Regions from separate parts of the Pseudomonas sp. PDM24 genome, predicted to be linked through region 2. Evidence: predicted binding sites of a transcription regulator. Region 2 holds the regulator's gene; the other holds the start of a gene.

Evidence for each region. Region 2 encodes FliA, which starts transcription of late flagellar genes. Its sites were predicted from a motif close to CTAAAGTTTNNNNNNNNNNNGCCGNTAA; they were not measured.
Region 1: flgM (flagellar biosynthesis anti-sigma factor FlgM) is a predicted target of FliA. The motif match lies at 1,166-1,193, and genes of this name have one in related genera.

What each region holds. Positions count from the first base shown of each region.
Region 1 covers NZ_JAHUWR010000001.1:11,271-14,951, forward strand. The annotation lists gene KW837_RS00030 (flagellar brake protein) at 1-199, opposite strand, end outside; gene KW837_RS00035 (flagella synthesis protein FlgN) at 288-755, opposite strand; gene flgM (flagellar biosynthesis anti-sigma factor FlgM) at 803-1,129, opposite strand; gene flgA (flagellar basal body P-ring formation chaperone FlgA) at 1,299-2,060, opposite strand; gene KW837_RS00050 (chemotaxis protein CheV) at 2,142-3,074, shown strand; gene cheR (protein-glutamate O-methyltransferase CheR) at 3,121-3,681, shown strand, end outside.
Region 2 covers NZ_JAHUWR010000001.1:167,001-170,681, forward strand. The annotation lists gene fleN (flagellar synthesis regulator FleN) at 34-864, shown strand; gene fliA (RNA polymerase sigma factor FliA) at 861-1,601, shown strand; gene KW837_RS00780 (chemotaxis response regulator CheY) at 1,770-2,141, shown strand; gene KW837_RS00785 (protein phosphatase CheZ) at 2,172-2,960, shown strand; gene KW837_RS00790 (chemotaxis protein CheA) at 3,015-3,681, shown strand, end outside.

The DNA of each region.
Region 1 (3,681 bases), 160 kb from region 2:
TTTCGTCCAGCGCGATCATGTTGCTGTCACGGTCGATGTCCACCAGATAACTCTGGAAGCGCTGGCTGCGCTCATGGAACGTGATGATCAGCGGGTCATGGCTGTCTTGCAGCTGACGCAGATTGCCGGAGATTTCCAGGGGCGTAGTGAGCACCTTGGGTGGCTGCGGAGCATCTTCCGCGTTTAAGGCATTGAACACGGGGCATCAATCTCCAGACAAATATGACTACTGGCTAGCATTCTGCCAGCATGTTTCGCGTCTTGATAGAGCGTGCTCATTGAAAGGCTCAAGCCTGACTGAGCGGGCGTGGCTTTGCGAGCTTGGAGGTTGAACCGCGGGCATCATAGAGCGCTGGCGGCTCGCCGCCGGTGAGGATTTTCAGCTGGTTGGCCGTGGCGGCCTGCTGCACCAGAATCGACTGGCCATTGTTAACGTTGGCGGCCTGGCACTGGGCCAGGAGGTCGGTCAGCACATCGCTCTGTGCCAGCAACTGATCGCCAATGCTCGAATGGCTGGCAAGTTGCTCCAGGCCCTGGCGATTGGTCGGCAGGTTGAGGCTGGCGAGGATTTCACTGCGCTTGCGGCCATGCTGCTCAAGCAAAATGATCAATGCCTGTTTCTGCGCCAGAATCTCTTCGAGCAGTGGCATGTCGCGACCGTGCAGCGCGAGGGACTCGGTTTGCAGCAGCTCCAGCAAGTGTTGCGCCGGGGCAAAGTCGTCGATGATCAGTTGCAGTAAATTAGTGTCGTGCATGGCTGGCCTTGGGTTTTAAGCGTCCAAAAGCCTGGCGCGGCCGTGGCCTAGCGCTGGGCTTCGAAGTTGAGCAGTTTGCTGGCTACACGGTTGCTGTCGACTTTATAGCTGCCATCGGCAATCGCTGCTTTCAACTCGGCCACGCGGGCGTTGTCGACGGCAGGCTGATCGCGCAGCTTGTCAGTGACCTTCTGCAACTGTTGAGCCTCATTGCTGAGGTGTACCGACTCCCCGCTTTTGGTGGTACTGGCCTGTTCGGCCGGGGTATTCAGCGGTGCGGATTGGCCGGCTTCGGCGGTTTCCTTCGCGGCGCTGGTACGTGTACTGCCCGTAAGTGACGAGGAGCTGTTTAAACGACTGAAATCGATGACCATGACAAAAAACCTCTGGGTATTTGGACGCTTGCCATGTTTTCGGCTCTTCTTGTGAAAACTTTAGGCCCATTTATCAATGAGCGTGCATGCGCCAGCGTGTGTCCTGCATGCGGCACAGTTTAGGCAACAGCCCAGTGGCGCGCCATCTCTTCACAAACTACATGGCCGCTTACATGGAAACTTCCACCTGGCCGGGCGCGGTGACTTGCGCCTTGATGACCCGCTGGGAGTTGAGGTTTTTCACGCGAATCTGTTCGCTCATGCCGCCATTGGACAGCGCTTCACCCGGCATACGCACACTGAGCGTACCACTGCGGGCGGTAATCACTACTTGATCGCCCTTGCGAATGACTTCCGCCTGTTCGAGGTGCACCAGGGTAATCACCTGATCGGCGACCATTGGTCGGGTCAGTTTTTGTCCGATCGCTTGATCGACGGAAGTCAGAAAACCCTGATTTATCAGGCTGATATCGCGTTCGCGAAGGGTCACGTCCTGAGGTTCGATAATCCCTGTGCGCTTGAGCGGACGAGTGGTGGTCACGATGTCGCGAAACAGCCGTACTTGAGCGGGTACGAAGACTGTCCAGGGGGAGGCACCGTCGCAGCGAACCTTGACCGTAACCCGGCCCAGAGGCCTCGCGGGGCTCTCGAGGGTGGCTGTCAATTCCTTGTCGCACATAGGCATGCGCAGGCGCGGATCGAGCTGGTTGACCTCGATTTCGTAGCGTCCTTGCGTTTGACTGGTGGCCAGATAGTCTTCTACGGTGAATTCAAGAAAGCCCTGAGTGACGCCGATAAGCATGTCAGGCAAGGTAACCGCGTCAGCAAGGGCAGGGCTGCCAGCGTTGAACAGGCAAACGGCCGACATCGCACAGAGTAATCTGCGGCAGGCTGATGTCAGGTGTCGGAAAAATGTCGGTTCTGTGTTCATAAGAGTTAAAAAGCAAGCGCCGTGCCGTTTAGTGAAGAATGTGCGTCGCAACACACTTAGCGTTGGTGTAGGAGTCTGGGCATGGCTGGTGTAATGGATTCGGTGAACCAGCGCACGCAACTGGTGGGGCAGAATCGCCTTGAGCTGTTGTTGTTCCGTCTCGACGGCCAGCAGCTGTATGGGATCAACGTGTTCAAGGTTCGTGAGGTGCTGCAATGCCCCAAACTGACCCTGATGCCCAAGTCCAGTCCTGTCGTGTGCGGTGTGGCGAATATTCGGGGGGCGACCATTCCGATTCTGGATCTGGCGATGGCGACCGGCTCCGGAGCGCTGAAAGATCAAAGCAATCCCTTCGTGATCATCACGGAGTACAACACCAAGACTCAGGGTTTCCTGGTTCGATCGGTAGAGCGCATCGTCAACATGAACTGGGAGGAGATTCATCCGCCACCCAAGGGCACCGGGCGCGATCACTACCTGACGGCGGTGACTCGGGTCGACAATCAGTTGGTCGAAATCATCGACGTCGAGAAGGTGCTGGCGGAAGTGTCACCGACACCGGAAGCGATTTCGGTGGGCGTGGTGGATGTCGAGACTCAGCACAAGGCGTTGTCCTTGCGCGTGCTGACGGTCGATGACTCATCGGTGGCGCGCAAGCAGGTGACCCGTTGCCTGCAAACCGTCGGCGTCGAAGTGGTGGCGTTGAATGACGGCCGGCAAGCGCTGGATTACCTGCGCAAGCTGGTCGATGAGGGCAAGAAGCCGGAAGAAGAGTTCCTGATGATGATCTCCGACATCGAGATGCCGGAGATGGACGGGTACACCCTGACGGCTGAGATCCGCAACGACCCACGCATGCAAAAGCTGCATATCATCCTGCATACTTCGTTGTCGGGTGTGTTCAATCAGGCGATGGTCAAGAAGGTCGGGGCCGATGACTTCCTGGCCAAATTCCGTCCTGATGACCTGGCATCCCGGGTAGTCGACCGGATCAAAGCAGCAGATAACAGCTAGGGGCCTTCTGCCCCTGGCGGTCAAAACGATTTAAGAGGCGGCATCTTTGTCTACGGGTAATTTGGATTTCGAACAGTTCCGGGTATTCCTGGAAAAAGCCTGTGGCATTTTGCTCGGTGAAAACAAGCAATACCTGGTCTCGAGCCGTCTCAACAAACTGATGGAGCAGCAGGGCATCAAATCATTGGGTGAGCTGGTTCAGCGCATCCAGACCCAGCCGCGCAGTGGTTTGCGCGAGATGGTGGTGGATGCCATGACCACCAACGAAACCTTGTGGTTTCGTGACACCTATCCGTTTGAAGTCTTGAAGAACAAGGTCTTGCCTGCAGCGATCAAGGCAAGCCCCGGCCAGCGCCTGCGGATCTGGTCGGCAGCGTGTTCGTCGGGTCAGGAACCGTATTCGCTGTCGATGTCCATCGATGAGTTCGAACGGGTCAACATGGGGCAGTTGAAGATGGGCGTGCAGATCGTTGCCACTGACCTGTCCGGCACCATGCTGACCAACTGCAAGACCGGCGAGTACGACAGCCTGGCCATCGGCCGCGGTCTGTCGCCCGAGCGCCTTCAGCGTTACTTCGACCCGAAAGGGCCGGGACGTTGGGCGATC
Region 2 (3,681 bases):
CTCCGTCTAAGTAAGACAAGGTAAAGAAATAACATGGGCAGCATGCATCCCGTACAGGTGATCGCGGTGACCGGCGGCAAAGGTGGCGTCGGGAAGACTAACGTGTCAGTGAACTTGTCCCTGGCTCTAGCTGAGCTCGGCCGGCGCGTCATGCTGCTGGATGCCGATCTGGGACTGGCGAACGTCGACGTCCTGCTGGGACTGACACCCAAACGCACGCTGGCCGACGTGATCGAAGGCCGCTGTGAGCTGCGCGACGTGCTGTTGCAAGGACCCGGCGGCATCCGCATCGTCCCGGCGGCGTCCGGCACCCAGAGCATGGTTCATTTGAGCCCGGCCCAGCATGCCGGCCTGATCCAGGCTTTCAGCGACATCGGCGACAACCTCGACGTATTGGTGATCGACACCGCTGCGGGTATTGGTGACTCGGTAGTCAGTTTCGTTCGCGCAGCGCAAGAAGTCTTGCTGGTGGTGTGCGATGAGCCGACCTCGATTACCGACGCCTACGCGCTGATCAAATTGCTGAATCGCGACTACGGCATGAACCGCTTCCGCGTCCTGGCCAACATGGCGCAGAGCCCGCAGGAAGGCCGCAATCTGTTCGCCAAGTTGACCAAGGTCACGGATCGTTTCCTCGACGTCGCCTTACAGTACGTTGGTGCCGTGCCTTACGACGAAAGCGTGCGCAAGGCCGTGCAGAAGCAGCGTGCTGTCTACGAAGCCTTCCCGCGTTCCAAGTGCGCCCTGGCGTTCAAGGCCATTGCGCAGAAGGTCGATACCTGGCCACTGCCGGCCAACCCGCGTGGGCACCTGGAGTTTTTCGTCGAGCGCCTCGTGCAACAGACCGCAGGACCCGTCCTATGACAGCCAGTGGCTACAACCTCTACAAGAAGTCGGCACGTGACGCGCAGTACGAGCTGATCGAGCGTTACGCGCCACTGGTCAAACGCATTGCCTACCACTTGCTGGCGCGTCTGCCGGCCAGTGTCCAGGTCGAAGACCTGATCCAGGCCGGGATGATCGGCCTGCTTGAAGTATCAACCAAATACGACGCCAGCAAAGGCGCGAGCTTCGAGACGTACGCGGGCATTCGAATCCGCGGCGCGATGCTCGATGAAGTGCGCAAGGGGGACTGGGCGCCACGTTCGGTTCACCGCAATACCCGCATGGTCAGCGACGCAATTCGCTCGATTGAAGCTAAAACCGGCCGTGACGCTAAAGATCACGAAGTTGCGGCCGAACTCCAATTGAGTCTCGACGATTATTACGGGATTTTGAACGACACCCTCGGTAGCCGGTTATTCAGTTTCGACGATCTGTTGCAGGACGGCGAACACGAAGGGCTGCACGAGGATGGCGCCAGTGCTCATCTCGAGCCGTCGCGCGATCTGGAAGATGAACGCTTCCAGGCGGCGCTGGCGGACGCGATTGCCAATTTGCCGGAGCGTGAGCGACTGGTGTTGGCGCTGTACTACGACGAAGAGTTGAATCTCAAGGAAATCGGTGAGGTCCTGGGGGTCAGCGAATCGCGGGTCAGCCAGTTACACAGCCAGTGCGCGGCCCGTTTGCGGGGGCGTTTGGGGGAGTGGCGAGCGCGCTGACAGGCAGTGTGGGGACACTGCGAACGAGGTGGGTACGGCATTTTGCTGCATCGGCCACGGCCCGTTGTAATCCATACAACTGTTGAGTGTTACGCCGAATTGATTGAACGGCGCGTTCAGGTGCTGCGCGCGTTTTAAGACTGCTTGGAGGTCGAATTGGACAAGAATATGAAAATCCTCATCGTTGATGACTTCTCAACGATGCGGCGGATCATAAAAAACCTGTTGCGTGACCTTGGGTTCACCAACACGGTCGAGGCGGATGACGGTATTACCGCGATTCCGGTCCTCAACAGCGGGAGCATCGACTTTCTGGTAACGGACTGGAACATGCCCGGCATGACCGGTATTGATCTGCTGCGCCACGTGCGTGCCGATGAAAAACTCAAACACCTGCCGGTGTTGATGGTCACGGCCGAAGCCAAGCGCGAGCAAATCATCGAAGCCGCTCAGGCGGGCGTGAACGGCTATGTGGTCAAGCCATTCACGGCTCAAGCGTTGAAAGACAAGATTGAAAAGATCTTCGAACGCATCGGTTGATGTGCAAAGCCAGTCCGTCACGGGGGAGCTATGGAGCATAACGAATCTTCACAGGGCGATTTTGAGTCGACCCTGAAAAAACACGCGGTCGAACTGGTCGAAAGCCTTGAAAAAGGCAGGTTCGGCGACGCTGTGCAACTGATCCATGAGCTCAACCAGACCCGTGACCGCGGCCTGTATCAGGAAGTGGGCAAGCTCACTCGCGAGCTGCATAGCGCGATCGTCAATTTCCAGATTGACCCGCACATGCCGCAAGCCGAGGAAGTGTCTCAGATCACGGATGCCACCGAGCGCCTGGGGTATGTGGTCAAGCTGACCGAGGCCGCGGCCAACCGCACCATGGACCTGGTGGAAAACGCCACACCGCTGATCAACAGCCTGAGCGACGAAGCTCAGGCGCTGAGCACGGATTGGGGACGGTTCATGCGTCGCGAAGTCGGGGCCGAAGAGTTCCGCGAACTGGCTCGGCGGGTCGACGGTTTCCTGACCCGCAGCAGTGAAGACAACCGCATCGTGTCGAGCAACCTCAACGACATTCTGCTGGCCCAGGATTACCAGGACCTCACCGGTCAGGTGATCAAGCGCGTGACCCAGTTGGTCACCGAAGTTGAAAGCAACCTGCTCAAGCTCGTGCTCATGGCCAGTCAGGTCGACCGCTTTGCGGGTATCGAACATGACCGTGAAGCGATGCTGGCTGAAAAAGATCCGCAAAAACATCTCTCTCAGGGTGAAGGTCCGCAGATTCATGCCGATAAAAGAGAAGACGTTGTGTCCGGTCAGGACGATGTGGACGATTTGTTATCCAGCCTAGGATTCTAGAGTTTTAGCATTTTAGGTTTTTTAGGTTTTTAGACCTCAGGAGCACCCCCCTTAATGAGCTTCGGCGCCGATGAAGAGATCCTTCAGGATTTCCTGGTTGAGGCCGGCGAGATTCTAGAGCAACTGTCCGAACAACTGGTCGAGCTTGAAAGCCGACCGGATGATGCGGATTTGCTCAATGCAATTTTTCGCGGTTTTCACACTGTAAAAGGGGGCGCCGGCTTCCTCCAGCTCAACGAGTTGGTGGAGTGCTGTCACATCGCCGAGAACGTGTTCGACATCCTGCGCAAGGGTGAACGACGCGTCGACTCGGAACTGATGGACGTGGTTCTCGAGGCACTGGACGCGGTGAACGGCATGTTCAGCGAAGTCCGCGAACGCAGCCCGATCACGGCTGCCACGCCTGAGTTGCTTGCAGCGTTGGCCCGTTTGGCCGAGCCGCAAACCGCCGATGAGTCGGCACCGGTCGCCGAGGTGGTGGAAGAACCTGCCGCTGAAGAATCGGGCGACATCACGGATAACGAATTCGAACAACTGCTGGACTCGCTGAATGCCGTCAAGGCTCAAGCCGAGGCTCCAGCGGCTGCGCCAGTGCCGACCAGCGATGCCTCGGCCAGCGACGAAATCACCGATGCCGAGTTCGAGTCGTTGCTCGATCAATTGCATGGTAAAGGCCAGTTCGCCCCCGATGCAGTGGTCGCGGCGCCCGCCGCACCGGCGG